4 regions of the Paraburkholderia bryophila genome follow, and region 3 is predicted to be linked to each of the others. Evidence: predicted binding sites of a transcription regulator. Region 3 holds the regulator's gene; each other region holds the start of a gene.
What was found. Region 3 encodes LexA, which represses DNA repair genes until DNA is damaged. Its sites were predicted from a motif close to ACTGTATNNNNATACAGT; they were not measured.
Positions count from the first base shown of each region.

Region 1: a site for LexA is predicted at 2,241-2,258, ahead of recA (recombinase RecA). Genes of this name have one in related genera too.
Region 2: a site for LexA is predicted at 1,657-1,674, ahead of GGD40_RS17755 (PA0069 family radical SAM protein). Genes of this name have one in related genera too.
Region 4: a site for LexA is predicted at 2,154-2,171, ahead of imuA (translesion DNA synthesis-associated protein ImuA). Genes of this name have one in related genera too.

Region 1 is NZ_JACCAS010000001.1:3,549,422-3,553,621, forward strand. Features, by position in the region: gene GGD40_RS15910 (sensor histidine kinase) at 1-1,309, opposite strand, end outside; gene GGD40_RS15915 (response regulator transcription factor) at 1,319-2,107, opposite strand; gene recA (recombinase RecA) at 2,339-3,415, shown strand; gene recX (recombination regulator RecX) at 3,423-4,136, shown strand.
Region 2 is NZ_JACCAS010000001.1:3,958,381-3,962,580, reverse strand. Features, by position in the region: gene GGD40_RS17760 (TM2 domain-containing protein) at 1-412, shown strand, start outside; gene GGD40_RS17755 (PA0069 family radical SAM protein) at 436-1,602, opposite strand; gene GGD40_RS17750 (Lrp/AsnC ligand binding domain-containing protein) at 1,731-2,219, opposite strand; gene GGD40_RS17745 (D-amino acid dehydrogenase) at 2,388-3,674, shown strand; gene GGD40_RS17740 (acyl-CoA dehydrogenase) at 3,794-4,200, opposite strand, start outside.
Region 3 is NZ_JACCAS010000001.1:934,329-938,528, forward strand. Features, by position in the region: gene cysT (sulfate ABC transporter permease subunit CysT) at 1-485, opposite strand, end outside; gene GGD40_RS04045 (sulfate ABC transporter substrate-binding protein) at 653-1,693, opposite strand; gene lexA (transcriptional repressor LexA) at 2,007-2,657, shown strand; gene GGD40_RS04055 (hypothetical protein) at 2,794-3,150, shown strand; gene GGD40_RS04060 (DUF2939 domain-containing protein) at 3,281-3,946, shown strand; gene GGD40_RS04065 (universal stress protein) at 4,104-4,200, opposite strand, start outside.
Region 4 is NZ_JACCAS010000002.1:1,398,119-1,402,318, reverse strand. Features, by position in the region: gene GGD40_RS27455 (error-prone DNA polymerase) at 1-26, opposite strand, end outside; gene GGD40_RS27450 (Y-family DNA polymerase) at 33-1,502, opposite strand; gene imuA (translesion DNA synthesis-associated protein ImuA) at 1,432-2,139, opposite strand; gene GGD40_RS27440 (hypothetical protein) at 2,322-2,531, shown strand; gene GGD40_RS27435 (hypothetical protein) at 3,043-3,261, shown strand; partial or broken gene GGD40_RS27430 (YciE/YciF ferroxidase family protein) at 3,317-3,695, opposite strand; gene GGD40_RS27425 (DUF2934 domain-containing protein) at 3,941-4,108, opposite strand; gene GGD40_RS27420 (GlsB/YeaQ/YmgE family stress response membrane protein) at 4,176-4,200, opposite strand, start outside.

The DNA of each region.
Region 1 (4,200 bases), 2.6 Mb from region 3:
GCCCGGTGTCCTCGACTTCCAGATGCACGCGGCGCGCGGCCACGTCGTGCCTCACTCTGACCGTGATGCGGCCGCCCGGCGGCGTGTAGCGGATCGCGTTGTCGATCAGGTTCGACAGCATTTCGCGCAGCATGACCGGGTTGCCGTCCACGTCGACGGGTTCGTCGGGCGCTTCGTAGCCGAGGTCCATCTGCTTGGCGAGTGCGGCCTGCACCCAGTCGCGCACCGCGCTGCGGGCGACTTCGGTCACCTCGACCGGCGTGAAAATCTGCCCCGACAGGCGGTTTTCCGCGCGCGCCAGCGCCAGCAACTGCGTGACGAGCCGCGCGGCCTGCTCCGAACTGGTCGCGATCTGCTCGAGCGAGCGGTGCACTTCCGCCGACGCATCCTGGCGCAAGGCCAGTTCGGCCTGAGTGCGCAGGCCGGCCAGCGGCGTTTTCATCTGATGCGCGGCGTCGGCGATAAAGCGCTTCTGCAGCTCCATGTTCTGTTCGAGACGCGTCAGCAGATCGTTGAACGAGGTCACCAGCGGCTCGATTTCCGGCGGCGCGCGGCGTGCTTCGAGCGGCGACAGATCGTCCGGCCGACGCGCACGGATATGCGCCTGCAGCGCGTGCAGCGGTGCGAGGCCGCGCGACAGGCCGAACCACACCAGCAGGATCGCCAGCGGCAGAATCACGAACTGCGGCAGGATCACGCCTTTGATGATGTCGTTGGCGAGCTGGCTGCGTTTGTCGAGCGTTTCGGCGACCTGCACCAGCACCGGCTGCGCGCCGGGCGTCTGCGGGAATTCGACGGTCGTATAAGCGACGCGGATGTCGTTGCCGCGCAGCATGTCGTCGCGGAACTCGACGAGGCCCGGTTGCGGCCGGTCCTCTTCATGCGGCAGCGGCATGTCGCGCTCGCCGCCCACCAGTTCGCCGCGCGTGCCGAGCACCTGGTAAAACACGCGGTCCACGTTGTCGCTACGTAGAAAATCGCGCATGGCGTCGGGCAGCGTGAGCTCCGCCACCCCGTTCACCGGATGAATCTGGCGGGCCAGCACATAGGCGTCGGTTTCGAGCGCGCGGTCGAACGGGCCGTTCGCGATCGACTTGGCGACCAGGTAGGTGACCGCAAGACTCATCGGCCAGAGCAGCAATAGCGGCGCGAGCATCCAGTCGAGAATTTCGCCGAATAACGAACGCGGGCGCGCTTCGGCGGCGGCTTCGGTTTCGTCGGGTGGGGCGAACGGATTCGCGTAGCGGGCGTCGCGAGCCTCGTCGAGGTCCGCCGCGTGCGCCGCCGCACGGTCTTCGCGCGCGGACATGGGCGCTCTCTATTTGAAGTGGTGACTCGCCGGCATCGCGCCGGACGGCGGCGAAGCGGGCGGCTCGGGGTCGGCGGCGGTGTGCGCTCGCGCTTGCGCCTGTGGGGCAGGCGGGTTCGCGTCGACGGGCGAAGCGGCTTTCTCGAGGCAATAGCCCAGTCCCCGCACCGTAATGATACGCACGCCGCTCGGCTCGATCTTCTTGCGCAGCCGGTGAACGTAGACCTCGATCGCGTTGTTGCTGACTTCCTCGCCCCATTCGCACAGGTGATCGACCAACTGCTCCTTCGAGACCAGCCGGCCGATCCGCTGCAGCAGCACTTCGAGCAAGCCGAGTTCGCGCGCCGACAGGTCGAGCACCTGGTCGTTGACATGGGCGATCCTGCCCACCTGATCGAACGACAGCGAACCATGCTTCACCACGGTCGGGCCGCCGCCTGCGCCGCGCCGGGTCAGCGCCCGCACGCGCGCTTCGAGTTCGGTCAGTACGAAGGGCTTGGCCATGTAGTCATCGGCGCCGAGATCGAGGCCTTTGACGCGTTCGTCCACGCTGTCCGCGGCGGTCAGGATCAGCACCGGCAGGTTGGAATTGCGCGCGCGCAGGCGGCGCAGCACCTCGAGTCCGGACATGCGCGGCAGGCCCAGATCGAGAATCAGCAGGTCGAAAGTTTGTACCGAAAGCGCGGTGTCGGCGTCGACGCCGTTCTTCACTAGATCAACGGCATAGGCCGATTGGCGGAGTGATCGAACCAGACCGTCCGCGAGTATGCTGTCGTCTTCGGCAATCAGAATTCGCATGATGCGCCAGCCCACCTTGCCGGCGCCGTGAGGTGTCCCCCGGCGCGCAGCGGTCTCCGAAAATTATTGTGGGTAGTTGGGCAGCGCGACGGTAAAAATGCGTGTTCGCATGAGAATCGTGCTTGCCAAAACTACTGTTTTTTTATACAGTGTCTGAGTTTCGTGTGTTGCCATTACCAAGTGGACGGCACACCTGCCTCAGACGCCGTTCATCATAGCAAAGGACGATTCATGGAAGAAAGCAAGAAAGGCTCGGCTGGACTGACTGCTGAAAAGAGCAAGGCACTCGCTGCCGCACTCGCGCAGATCGAAAAGCAGTTCGGCAAAGGGTCGGTCATGCGGCTCGGCGCAGGTGAGGCAATCGAAGACATCCAGGTGGTTTCAACCGGATCGCTCGGTCTTGACATCGCCTTGGGCGTCGGCGGTTTGCCGCGTGGCCGTGTGGTCGAAATTTATGGCCCGGAATCGTCCGGTAAAACCACGCTGACGCTGCAAGTCATTGCCGAAATGCAGAAGATCGGCGGCACGGCGGCGTTTATCGACGCGGAACACGCGCTGGACATCCAGTACGCAAGCAAGCTTGGCGTGGACGTGAGCGAGTTGCTGGTGTCGCAGCCGGACACCGGCGAACAGGCGCTCGAAATCGCCGACGCACTGGTGCGCTCGGGCTCGATCGACATGATCGTGATCGACTCGGTCGCGGCACTCGTGCCGAAGGCTGAAATCGAAGGTGAAATGGGCGACTCGCTGCCGGGTTTGCAAGCGCGTCTGATGTCGCAAGCGCTGCGCAAGCTCACCGGTACGATCAAGCGTACGAACTGCCTGGTGATCTTCATCAACCAGATCCGTATGAAGATCGGCGTGATGTTCGGCAATCCGGAAACCACCACCGGTGGTAACGCGCTGAAGTTCTACGCGTCGGTGCGTCTGGACATTCGCCGTATCGGTTCGATCAAGAAGAACGACGAAGTGATCGGCAACGAAACGCGCGTGAAGGTCGTCAAGAACAAGGTCGCGCCGCCGTTCCGCGAAGCGATTTTCGACATCCTGTATGGCGAAGGTATTTCGCGTCAGGGTGAAGTCATCGATCTGGGCGTCGCAGCCAAGATCGTCGACAAGGCTGGCGCCTGGTACAGCTACAACGGCGAACGTATCGGTCAGGGCAAGGACAACGCGCGTGAATTCCTGCGCGAAAATCCGGAGATCGCCCGTGACATTGAAAACCGTATCCGTGAATCGCTGGGCGTGAATGCCATGGCCGACGCGGTGACGGGCGCCGGCGCTGAAGTCGCGGGCGAAGAAGAGTAACCATTACGTGATACGCAAGGGCCGACCGTTGTCTCATGCTGGACGCAGTGCGGACGGCCCGCGTGATGATCAGGACGATTCGTTTGAATCGTTCGACGCGCATGATCGCGCCGAGGGCCGTGGCTCGCGGCGCGCACCGTCTAAATCTTCCCCGCCTTCCGGTTCGGATCCCTTCGAAACCGCTGAGGTTGCCGAATTTACCGAGGCGACCTATAGCCGCTCACGTCGCCAGCCAGGCGAAGCGAAGCCGGAGCAGGACGAAGCCAAAAACTCCAAACGCCCAGCCCGTTCGCTGAAAGGACGCGCGCTCGGCTATCTCTCTCGCCGCGAATACAGCCGTACCGAACTCGCGCGCAAGCTCAAACCGTTCGTCGAAGAAACCGATTCGCTCGACACGCTGCTCGATCAGTTGGAAGCCGAAAACTGGCTGTCCAACTCGCGTTTCGCCGAAAGCCTGATTCACCGCCGCTCGTCGCGTCTCGGCGCCAGTCGGATCCTCGGTGAATTGAAGCAGCACGCGGTCGACCCGACGCTCGTCGAAGACGCCAAGGCGCAATTGCGTGAGACCGAGTTCGTGCGCGCCCAGGCCGTTTGGCAGAAAAAATTCGGCCAGCTTCCCGAAACGCCCGCCGAGCGGGCCAAGCAGCAGCGCTTTCTGGCATCGCGCGGTTTTTCGGGTGCAACCATCGGCAAAATCCTCAGAGGCATCGACGAGGAGTAGGGGAGCAACCCGCCACCGTCACCTGCCAACCGCTCGCCGAATCACGCCAAATCACGCCGCAAGA
Region 2 (4,200 bases), 3.0 Mb from region 3:
GCTGGCCTTCTTCTTCGGCAGCCTCGGCGCCCACCGCTTCTATCTTTATGGCACGCGCGACATTTACGGCTGGGCGCATCTGATCGGCATGCTGATCGGCATTCCGGGCGCGATGCTGCTAGTGGCAAGCGAGCGCGCCTCGATGCTCGGCTGGGTACTGGCGTTTTTCGGCGCCGTTTCGCTGCTCTCCGCGTTTCTCGCCGCGATCGTCTACGGGCTGCGGCCGGATGAAAAGTGGGACGCGCAATTCAACGCGCAAACCCAGCGCCAAAGCCGCTCCGGTTGGACGGTGATCTTCATCGTGATCTTTTCGCTGCTGATCGGCGCATTTTTGCTGATGAGCGGTCTCGCCATCTCATTCCAGACCTATTTCGAAGGTCAGGTGCAAGCGGCCAAGGCGCTGTCCCAGTAATCGCCCTTCGGTCGCGCGCGGCGCTAAAAAAGATCCAGTTGAGGATTAGCCCGCGCTGACGGTTCAGCAAGCGTCGGCGCGACCTGCCGGAAGTGCGACATATCCAGAATGCCGTGATCGCGCCGGTTTAGTCCCAAGCGACGCACCGCCTTGTGGAATCGCTGCTTGAGCAGGTCCGCCCACAAACCTTCGCCCTTCATGCGGGTGGCGAAATTCGCGTCGTAATCCTTGCCGCCGCGCATATCGCGCACGCGGCTCATGACCCTGTCGGCGCGATCGGGGAAATGCGCCGCGAGCCAGTCCTTGAATAGCGGCGCGACCTCCCACGGCAGACGCAACACGATATAGCTCGCGTTGCTCGCGCCCGCTTCCGCACACGCCTCCAGCACACGCTCCATGTCCGGTTCCGTGACGAACGGAATGACCGGCGCGATGCTCACGCCGACCGGAATCCCCGCCTCGCTCAACGTGCGGATGGCGCGCAGCCGCCGCGACGGCGTGGCCCCGCGTGGTTCGAGCGTGCGCGCGATCTCCGAGTCAAGCGTGGTGATGGTGATAGCGGCCATGAATTGACCGCGCGCCGCCATGGGCGCGAGCAGATCGATATCGCGTTCGATCAGCGACGATTTGGTGATCGCCGCGAACGGATGGTTACGCTCGCTGAGCACCTCGATAACCCGCCGCGTGATGCGCAAATCACGCTCAACGGGCTGCCACGCGTCCGTATTCACGCCAAGCGCGATCGGCTCCGGCACGTAAGACTTCTTCGACAATTCGCGCTCGAGCAGTTCCGGCGCGTTGATCTTCGCGTAGATCCGGCTTTCGAAATCGAGCCCCGGCGACAAGCCCAAATAACTATGCGTGGGCCGCGCGAAACAGTAGATGCAGCCATGCTCGCAACCGCGATACGGATTCAACGACACGCTGAACGGAATATCCGGCGACGCATTGCGCGTGAGGATGGTTTTGGCCCGCTCCTCGAACACCTGCGTGCGCAACACCTTGGGCTCGCCGTCGTCGTCACCGTCTTCCGAGACCGAAACCGCTAGCCAGCCGTCGTCGACCGCTTCGCGCTGGTCGACTTCGTAGCGGCCCTGCAGGTTCGTCACCGCGCCGCGCCCTTTGCGGGGCGCCGGCGGGGCGACGGGAAATTCAGGAACGGAGTCGAAGTCGGGATCGGATTGGGTCACGGCTGAAGAGCACGCAGAACGCAGGGCGGGTCAAAACAGAAACGGCGCAAAACACCTGTACAAATATACAGTGTTTACGCCGTTTGTCGAGTACCGCCAAACCGTAGAAGAATTGCCTTAACCGCTCGCTAATCCCCCACCGCGATCGTCAAGGTTTCCTTGATCTCTTCCATCACCACGTAGCTCTTCGACTGCACGGCGCCGGGCAACTGCAACAAGATGTCCCCCAGCAGTTTCCGGTAATCGGCCATCTCGCCGATACGCGCCTTGATCAGATAGTCGAAATCGCCCGACACCAGATGGCACTCCAGCACCTCCGGGATCTTCTGCACCTCGCGGCGGAACTGGTCGAACATGTTGCCGCTTTTGTGATCCAGCGTGATCTCGACGAACACCAGCAGCGCCGCGCCCAGTTCAGCCGGATTCACGCGCGCGTGGTAGCCGGTGATCACGCCGTCGCGCTCCATCCGCTTGACCCGTTCGATGCACGGCGTAACCGACAGCCCGACCTGTTCGGCAAGGTCTTTCATGGCCATCCGGCCGTCCTGTTGCAGCAGGCGCAGGATCTTGTGATCGAGTTTGTCGAGGGACCGGACCGGTTGGCGCTGAGTACGCATGGTGTATTTGCTGAAAATCTTGAAAATACAATAACAAAACCTACCTGACTGTTAATAGTATAGCGGTTAACACTGGGCAAGCCGCGTTGTACCTCCTGAATCGAACGAACTCCAACGAATCGACGAGTGCGGCGCCCATCCAACCTCTTTTGAACAGTCGGAGCAGTTATGCGAGTCGTCGTTTTGGGCAGTGGCGTCGTCGGGGTGACGAGCGCGTATTACCTGGCGCGCGCGGGTCACGAAGTGACCGTGATCGATCGCGAGGCCGGCCCGGCGCTCGAAACCAGCTTTGCCAACGCCGGCCAGATCTCGCCGGGCTACGCGTCGCCGTGGGCCGCGCCGGGCGTGCCGCTGAAGGCCGTCAAGTGGATGTTCCAGAAGCACGCGCCGCTGGCGATCCGCCTCGACGGCACGCAGTTCCAGTTGCAGTGGATGTGGCAAATGCTGCAGAACTGCACGTCGTCGCGTTATGCGGTGAACAAGGGCCGCATGGTGCGCCTCGCCGAATACAGCCGCGACTGCCTGCAGGCGCTGCGCGCCGAAACGGGCATTCAGTACGAAGGCCGCACCGGCGGCACGTTGCAGGTGTTCCGCACACAGCAGCAATTCGACGGCGCCGCGAAAGACATCGCCGTGCTGCAGGAAGCCAACGTGCCGTATGAACTGCTGTCGGCGGCCGAACTCGCGCAAGCCGAACCGGCGCTCGCCGCCGTGTCGCACAAACTGACCGGCGGCCTGCGCCTGCCGGGCGACGAAACCGGCGACTGCCAGATGTTCACCACGCGCCTCGCGGCGCTGGCCGAGCAACTGGGCGTCAAATTCCGCTACAACACGCCGATCGACGCACTCGCCATGGCCGGCGACCGCATCGCCGGCGTGCAATGCGGCAGTGAACTGGTGCGCGCGGATTCGTTCGTCGTCGCGCTGGGTTCGTACTCCACCAAGTTCCTGTCCGGCCTCGTGAAGATTCCGGTCTACCCGCTCAAGGGTTATTCGATCACCGCGCCGATCGTCAACGAAGCGGCTGCTCCGATTTCCACCGTGCTCGACGAAACCTACAAGATCGCGATCACACGTTTCGACGACCGGATTCGCGTCGGCGGCATGGCCGAGATCGTCGGCTTCGACAAATCGCTGCGCCAGGCGCGTCGCGAAACGCTGGAACTGTGCGTGAACGATCTGTTCCCGGGCGGCGGCGACACGTCGAAGGCGAGCTTCTGGACCGGCCTGCGCCCGATGACGCCGGACGGCACGCCGATTGTCGGCCGTACGCCGGTGCCGAATCTGTTCCTGAACACGGGTCACGGCACGCTGGGCTGGACCATGTCGTGCGGCTCGGGCCAGTTGCTGGCCGACGTGATGTCGGGCAAGCAGCCGGTCATCAAGGCGGACGATCTGTCGGTGCATCGCTACCTCGGCGAGACCGCCGGTGCGCATCGTCCGGCTTATGCCTAAGGTTTAACCACGCTTCGCGAGAGCGGTTGCGCTGGCGGGTCACCGGATTTGCCAGCGCGAAAAAAAGCGCCCTGCGGGGCGCTTTTTTTCATGCCGACGCGTTACGCGGTCGAGCCACGTCAGAACTGATCTTCCGACAAAGCCAGCACGCTCTCGCCACCCTTAGCGCTAACGATCGACGCCTCGAACGCCGACGCCAGCGGCAACACATGCTCCGCATAGAACTGCGCGGTCGCGATCTTCGCGCCGTAGAACGCCGGATCTTCGTCGCGCTTCTGAGTGGCCACCAGCAACGCACGCGCCATCTGCCAGCCGCCGAGTACGACGCCCGCCAGCTTCAGATACGGCACGCTGCCGGCAAACACCGCGTTCGGATCGGCCTTGGTATTCGCCAGCACATAGTCCACCGCCGAGCTCAACGCGTCATGACCTTGGGCCAGATATTTCTTCATCGAGTCGAACGCTGGGCCTTGCTGCGCACCCAGCGCTTCAAGCGTCTGCGCCACGTCGGCGAGCAGCGACTTCG
Region 3 (4,200 bases):
TGCACCGTGCGCACCACGAACGGCAAACCGATGAAGGTCAGCGCGACCAGCACGCCGGCCGGCGTGAACGCGATCTTCAGGCCGAGCGGTTCGAGAAACTGGCCGATCCAGCCGTTGCCCGCGTACACTGCCGCGAGCGAAATGCCGGCCACGGAGGTCGGCAGCGCGAACGGCAGATCGACCACGGCGTCGACGATGCGTTTGAACGGGAACGTGTAACGCACCAGCACCCACGCGACCAGAAAGCCGAACACCGCGTTGATCAGCGCGCCGCCGAGCGCGGAGAAAAACGTCAGGCGATACGACGCGAGCACGCGCGGCGAACTCACCGCCCGCACGAACTGAGGCCAGTCCAGCGTAGCGGTCTTGAGAAACGTCGCCGCCAGCGGAATCAGCACCACGAGGCTCAGATAAGCCACGGTGATGCCAAGGGTCAAGCCAAAACCGGGCAACGCGCTCGGTTTTCGGAAGGTCAACGTCGTCATGCTGGTTACTCGTTCAGGTTGATGCCGGTGTTGCGAGGACCGAATTCCGGCCGCCGGGCCTTGGGCGGCCAAAAGCGCGCCCATGGGGCGCGCTCGGGGGTCATGCGTTGCCGTTGGCCGGCCACATCGTCGCGTTGCTGCGTCGGGGTTGACCGGCCAAGCCGGCCTTACTGCGGCGCGTAGATCGAATCGAACACGCCGCCGTCGGCAAAGTGCGTCTTCTGCGCGTTGGTCCAGCCGCCGAACGAATCGTCCACCGTGTACAGCTTCAGCTTTGGAAACTTGGCCGTCAGCTCCGCCGGCACCTTGTTCGAACGCGGACGATAGAAGTTGCGCGCGGCGATCTCCTGGCCTTCTTCGCTGTACAGGAAGTTCAGATACGCTTCGGCCACCTTGCGCGTGCCGTGCCGGTCGACGACCTTGTCCACCACGGCGACCGGCGGCTCGGCCAGAATGCTGACCGACGGCACGACGATTTCAAACTTCTCCGGGCCAAACTCCTTCAGCGACAGGAACGCTTCGTTTTCCCACGCGATCAGCACGTCGCCGATACCGCGTTGCACGAAGCTGGTGGTCGCGCCGCGCGCGCCCGAATCCAGCACGCCGGCATTCTTATAGAGCTTGCCGACGAATTCCTTGGCCTTCTGGTCGTTGCCGCCCGGCTGATGTTCGGCATACGCCCACGCCGCGAGGTAGTTCCAGCGCGCGCCGCCCGAGGTCTTCGGATTCGGCGTCACGATCGACACGCCCGGCTTGATCAGATCGTCCCAATCCTTGATGTGCTTCGGGTTGCCCTTGCGCACCAGAAACACGATCGTCGACGTGTACGGCGACGCGTTGTCCGGCAAGCGCTTTTGCCAACCCTTGTCGAGCAGGCCCTTGTTGGCCAGCGCGTCGATGTCGTAGGCCAGCGCCAGCGTCACCACGTCCGCCTGCAGACCGTCGAGCACCGAGCGCGCCTGCGCGCCGGAGCCGCCGTGCGACTGCTTGAAGGTGATCGTCTCGCCGGTCTTCGCCTTCCATTCCTTGCCGAACGCCTGATTGATGTCCTGATACAGCTCGCGGGTCGGATCGTAGGACACGTTCAGCAGCGTCGTGTCGGCGGCCTGCGCCTGCGCCATCACGCCGAGCGCCCCGGCCGCGCCCAATGCGAGCGCCGCGATGATTTTTCTGGTCTTGCCTGCCAGCCCCGTACCTTGGTCGTTCATGTCAACTTTCTCCGCGTTGTGGTCCGCTAAAACAGCGTCTGGTGTTGTTCTACGTCGCGGTCACGTGCACATGAGCGCCAACTCGGAGGCCAGTCTATCGAAGAGCTTTCATCATTAAAAATAATGTTTCTTCATTCTTTAATACTCAAAAGTGGTAATGACAGCTGGGTAAGGCGTTGCGGCACGAACGTGGGCGTTGGAACGCCCTTTTGCGGCGCTGTAGCGGCACCCGAAGCGACGAACTTAAAGTAAAGCTTGAATTGCGCCGAATACTGTATAAAAATACAGTCACCTGTTCATACATACAGTGGCCATGACCAAACTCACCGCACGACAGCAGCAGGTTTTCGATCTGATCCGCCGGGCTATCGAACGCACCGGTTTTCCGCCCACCCGCGCGGAGATTGCCGCGGAACTGGGCTTCAGCTCCGCGAACTCCGCAGAAGAGCATCTGCGCGCGCTCGCTCGCAAGGGTGTGATCGAACTCGCAGCCGGCGCATCGCGCGGCATTCGCCTGCTGAGCGGGCCGGATGACTCGCCTTACCAGTTCACGCTGCCGCACTCGAGCATCATGCAACTGTCCCTGCCGCTGATCGGCCGGGTGGCTGCGGGTAGCCCGATCCTCGCGCAGGAACATATCGCGCAGCACTATGCGTGCGACCCGGCGCTGTTCTCCAGCAAGCCCGACTACCTGCTGAAGGTGCGCGGGCTGTCCATGCGCGACGCGGGCATCTTCGACGGCGACCTGCTCGCCGTGCAGAAGAAGAGCGAGGCCAAAGACGGCCAGATCATCATCGCGCGGCTGGGCGACGACGTGACGGTCAAGCGCTTGAAGCGCCGGCCGAACGGCATCGAACTGATTGCCGAGAATCCCGATTACGAAAACATCTTCGTTGAAACCGGCAGTGCGGAATTCGCGCTGGAAGGAATCGCCGTCGGGCTGATTCGCCCGGGTGAGTTTTAAGCGGTTTGTCTTTGGTGGGGCGTTGGTTGGTTCGTTTGTTTGGACGACACCACCTCGACGCCGCCCCGACACAGCACTAACGCCGCATCAACGTCGTACTCACGCTGCATCATCTTTGCATCGCCTGGAGAGACTCATGGAACGCCTTGCCCGCTTGCTGCCTTTTCGCCAGTTCGGTCGTCTGCGTCATCTGCGCAAGCTGGTGCCCTGCTCGTTGATCGAGGCATCCACGGCGAGCACGCCCTCGCTATTCGATTCGCTCGACGAGGCGTCGAATTTACAGGCGGCGCTTCCGTCTTCCTTGCCGGCGTTTGCGCGCGTGTCGTTGAACTCGGGACTGAATACGGCGGAACCGGCCCGTCGCGCGCCGGTGCGTGTCTATCACGGGCCGTCGCGGCTCATCATGGTCGGCACGGTCGACGCTGTCTGCCGCATGATCGATCGCTGCATCGCCGAAGAAGCGAATGTGCACGGCGCAGTATTCGAAGGCTGAGCGGTTCGGTTCTGAGCGATTGGATTCTGTTCTGAAGCGGTTGTCCTGTCGCATTGCCGGAATCAGTCAGGGATCGTTTTGGCGTGGCCGCGGTCCACGTTAGATCACACCTGATAGAGAGTCTCACTCGATGGCTGTTTCGACCCGCACGAAGAGCAGCGCCACCCGGCCGCTGATCGTTACGTTAATTGTGATCGTGGTGATTGCCGCGCTAGGTTTCGCGTACGCATCGCCGTATCTCGCGCTGAACAACCTTAAACGCGCAGCGGATGCGCGCGACGCGCAAACCGTCAACCAATACGTCGATTTCCCCGCGTTGCGCGAGAGCCTGAAGCAGCAGGTGACCGGCTTGCTGACGCGCCGGCTCGACGCACACAGCAACGGCAATCCGCTCGCCGCCATTGGCGCGATGATCGGCGTGGCGCTGCTTGGTCCGCTCGTGGATGCCTATGCAACGCCAGATGGCGTCGCCGCGTTGCTGAACGGCATGCCGCCGCGCGGCAACCCTGGCGAGCGGCCACCGGTGCCACCCGCGGCGAATAATCCGTCAGCGGCTGAGACGCCTGCGCCGACACCGGCACCGTCCGCTGCGCCAACCCAGCCCGACGCGGCCGCCAACAACGCGAACCCGGCCGCTACACCGTCGCAACCGCCGCAAACCACGGCGGGCTACCGTGGCCTCAACGAATTCGTCGTCACGTACCAGCATGGCGCGGGCGACGCGCGTTACTCGGCGATCTTCGCGCGCGAAGGCTTGTTCACGTGGAAGCTGGCCGCGGTCGATCTGAACCCGTGAGGTCCGGGTAACGTTCGAGCGATGCTCAATTGCGAAGAACCGGCGCGGTTCGATCACCGCGCCGCTCGGACAGGCACTCGGACAAGCGTGAACACGCATTCAGAAAAGCCCAGCGAACACGCATAGGCAATCCTGAACTTGCGCCCCGCTCACCCCATCAAGCCGCCTCTTGCTGCTGCTCCTGCGCGGAAGAGCACGCCACCAGAATGCTGCACGAAATGCGGTCGAGCAGCGGCGTATTGCCGGCGCCCATC
Region 4 (4,200 bases), on a different contig from region 3:
GGAAGGATATTGAAGGTCGTGTCCACAGCACGTCACCCGAAGAGGCCGTGGAGGAACCAGCGCTGCTCTTCTTCGGCGTCACGACTGCTGACGCGCTCCCGGTAAATCCAGTAGCAGCTCGTGTCTTCTCCCTGCGCGACAAAATAATCGCGCGTGACGAGCTCGCCATCGAACCAGCCGGCCTCAATGCGCTCACCGGGCGACACCATCCGCAGCGGCGAACCATAAAACGGTCGGTGCTTGCGCATCAACAGGCGGACAGGGGTATCGAGCATCCACGTAGGCCTTGGCAGACCTTCTGGAAGCGTGTCTGATTTTCGTTTTTGCGAAACTGGAATCCAGTGGTTTGCAACTTCGGGACGATGGTCGGCCGTGGGCGCCGGCCGCAGGACGTTATCTTCTCCGAGCCGTGCGACAAGCAGTTCGAGCAGTTTCTGGTGGTCTTCTTTAGAGCCACCAGGTTCAGGGAACAGCGTGTCAGACGCTGGCGCCGCAGACTCGACGTTCGTGGCGTCAAGGCACAGGGCAATCATCGGCGCGGCAAGTTCAATCCGATGCAACCGTTCTTTCAATAGTCTGACCAGGTGCTCCTCGCGCCAAGTCGGCTCGCCCAGCGCGATGTCGACGATGGTTGGCTCAATGGCATCACGCCCACGCTCATGCTCGAGCGAAAGGCGCACGCCTGTGACAGCAAGTTGTTTGGCGCAGAGCCATCCGCATAGCTGGACTATGAGTCTGTGCGCAGCGAAGACCGCTCCGTCCGCGTGCTCGAGTCGGTCCGGCATCTCGATGCGCGCGGAAAATGTCGGTGGCAACTCAAGCCAATCGAACAGCTCTGGGGCACTACCGAAGGCACGGTCGAGGGAGTCCAGCAGGTGCTCGCCACATCGACGCTGAAGTCCTGCACGCGGCAGGCGTCGTATGTCTGCGATAGTCTCGCAGCCAAGGCCATTGAACCAGTCAAAAAATGGACGGACCTCGGGGACCGCTGTCATTGGCAATGCGGACAGACGATGCTCGAGCGAGGCAAGCTTCAACACTCTCCGATTCCCATACTTTGCGAGCAACCAGGCGCCTTGGCCAGTCGGCGCTGCGCTGATGCGTGCGGTGAAGCCGAGGGCACCCAGGACAGCCTTCGCCTCACGACTCAGCACAAGCAGGCCGCCGAAAAGACGCAAGCTCGCACCGACTTCGACGACGACCGTTGCTTCGTCGAGCAGCGCGACTTCGGGCGAGAAGCGCATCAGCGCGATTCCAACCTCGCGCTGCGCTGCGCCTTCGCGACCTATTTCGCGTTCATGCATCTCAGTCTCGGGCGACAACGTCAGCACTCCGCCGCGCTTCATTCCGAGCCGCACACCGGCCAGACGCGCCGTGGCATCTGCAATGACCACTTTGTCTTTCTCGAGCACGGCGCTGCCGTGCGCAGGCTCAGGTGACCACTTCGGTCTGAAGACCTCGAGCGGCAACTTCGGCAGGTGAACGGCGAGAAAAACGCGCATGTCGGGAAAGCAGAACAGGGGTTGGTTGGAGAGGAATCGACAAGGGCTCTGCGCGAGAGGGCCCTCGTCGTTTCACGATGTCCACGGTCAGACCGTCAGATGATGGTCTGAGCGCAAGCCGCAGCAGCGCCGGTGATGCATCCTGCGCGGAAGCCAGTGGCCGCACCATCACGAACAACGTCTCGGATGACTGGGCAGCCAAGTGCAATCGCCGAAGCGACGAAGCCTGCGCGTACTGCGTCCAGAAAATCACCGCTCCGCAACTGCCTGCGCGAAGAATCTGCTCCGTCGACCAGAGCGCATCCGCAGTTTTCTGCGCGTTCACGCGAAGCACCTGGTCCAGAGACAGCCCGATGTAGCTAAGCCCCAAGCCGTCTGGAGTATGCGGTGGCTGCACGAACGCGACCGGCCGATTTCCTGCGGCGGTGAGCGCTGGACGCAGCAGGCGCAGTTCGCCTACGCCCGCCTGCTGGACCAGCAGGTCCACCAACGCCCCAACGGGCCACCCGCCGCCCGGCAGTTCCGCCGACAGTGCCGGATACCCAGTCTCGACAACCCTTCCGCGGCTGCGTGCGAGCTGCGACGCCCGCCAGAGGGACGGATGTATCTCTTCAGCAAGGACGTTGGCGACGGACATTGGCGGCTCAAAAAGCTGTATATTTATACAGTATCGTACACGCAAATCTACGCAAGAGAACTGGCACTTTTTAATGCGGGTTGGTTCACGGGTGTGGTCGGAAGCAGCCCGTGCAATGCCGACGATGCGTTCGCACGGGCGTTGATGTGGACGGCGTGCTTCATCCAGAGGGAGACTTCATCATGAGAGCGGGCGAGTGGGTTCGGGAATCGGAACGGGAATCAAAGCTTGTGGACGCATTGTTTAAGGCGCGCCTCCTAATCTCGATGCATAACGGCATGACAGTGCGCTGTGACGGCGAAGAATGGGCACTTGATTTCGGCACGGAACTGACGCAGATTGACGCTGCGCTAAAGAAAGCCGGCATCGATACGCAACGTCTTAAGCAGTAGGGACAGTCGATGCCACACGCGGGGGGAAGACCGCGAAAAGGTGTGACTATGCAATCCGTTTGCGCAACAATCGCGCCGACGGGTCCGGTTCCACGTCGGTTGCCTAGCCAACGTCTTGGCTGCTAAGAGTGGCTGAACCGAGCTATATGCAAGGAGAAACTGTGAAGAGAATTGGACTTGCTTTACTTGTAGCCACTGCTACGCCGAGTGCGTTCGCGGTCGGGACGTGTACGGAAATCTGGAATCCGCCAGAGGCACGTGCGACTATGCCCCGGCACATAAAGGCTGAACACAAGTTTGCGAGTCACCGACATACGGTTCCGCACGCGGTCAAGGTGCATGCCCGGCGCATGCCGACATTCGCGCCAAGTCTCGTGGCAAAGCAACGCCGCATGCAAGATGTCGCGCCGGCGAAAGAACCGGACATGTCTGAGATTCCTCGTCAGATAACTCCCGAAGGCAATGTATTTCGGGTGACCGGGCGCGGCGCATCTGCCGAAGTCGCTCGCTGATGGAGCCGCAGTTCTACCATGGCTACAGCGTTTGGGGGCACGCCATCCTGCAGCAGGATGGCATTCTCGAACCGGAGCGTTATGCGGCCAGCGGGACGATAACCTTGAGCGGCAAGATGGTCGAATCTTCCGGCATCCTCGACTACTTCGATTCCGAAGAGGAAGCGCGGCATGCGGGCCTGGAGTGGGCGCGAGCGTGGATTGATAGCCACAGGTAGACGTTTTGGACTCGAGCCGAACACGAATTCATTCCAGTTGCGCCGTCAAACACCGGCCAAGCTGCTTTGCCTGCGCTATCAATGAGCCGTACGCTGCGATTTCGTAGTGCTCCACCTTCTGTGCAGCAGCGATTAGCGCGGTGTTCAGTACTGGCCCTTTTCGATTTCTTCAATCTACTCCTGGCCCTTCTCAACCAAGCTTTCTATGGCGACGCACAACCCCGCTTGAGTTTGATTGCGCAAGTTTCGACAACCTGGTCAATTCTTTCAATCTGGCCTTGCGTTTCTTAAAGGTAAGTTTCGAACGCCGTTCGGAGTTCCGGCGTGGTCGCCGCCCGTGCCATCTTGGGAAGCGACTTTGTCATCTGCCTCCCGGCGCTATAAATGTCGGACAGCGAATGAATAAACGAAGCATTGAATGTCTTCGTTGGCATCTCCCTCCTTCGCTCTATGATGAACCGCAATCGCAATCGCAAGCAAAAGCGGCGTGCGCGCAGCTCCGCAAGCAGTGTTTCCGTCTTGGTACATGCCCGTCTTTCAACGGCGCCGGCGCTGGAACTCCGGGGCGCCTGGTTGGGTCACGGGTGTTGCAAAGTTACCGGAGCTAATGATGCGATGTTCGCGGCTCGGTAGTCACGTGCTCGTCCGCATCGATGACTATGTCTGCGACGGTTGGGTTCTACAAACCCGCTTCTGTCTGTTGCAAGGTCGACTCTGCGTCCTGCCCGTCCAACTGCTGCCGGGCTTTCTGCCAGTACTCCTCGGCGCGCCCGTCGGGACTTCCGTCCTGTTCCCAAAGGTAAAACGCAAGTGTGCGAATCTGCTCCTCGGTAACCGGCATATCCATTTCCGAACTCCAATAGGTTGTCCAACGTGTTTGGGGTGTTGCTGTCAGGACGTTTTCCCGCGAGAGGTTAGAGCGAACGCGCCCGCCCTCCG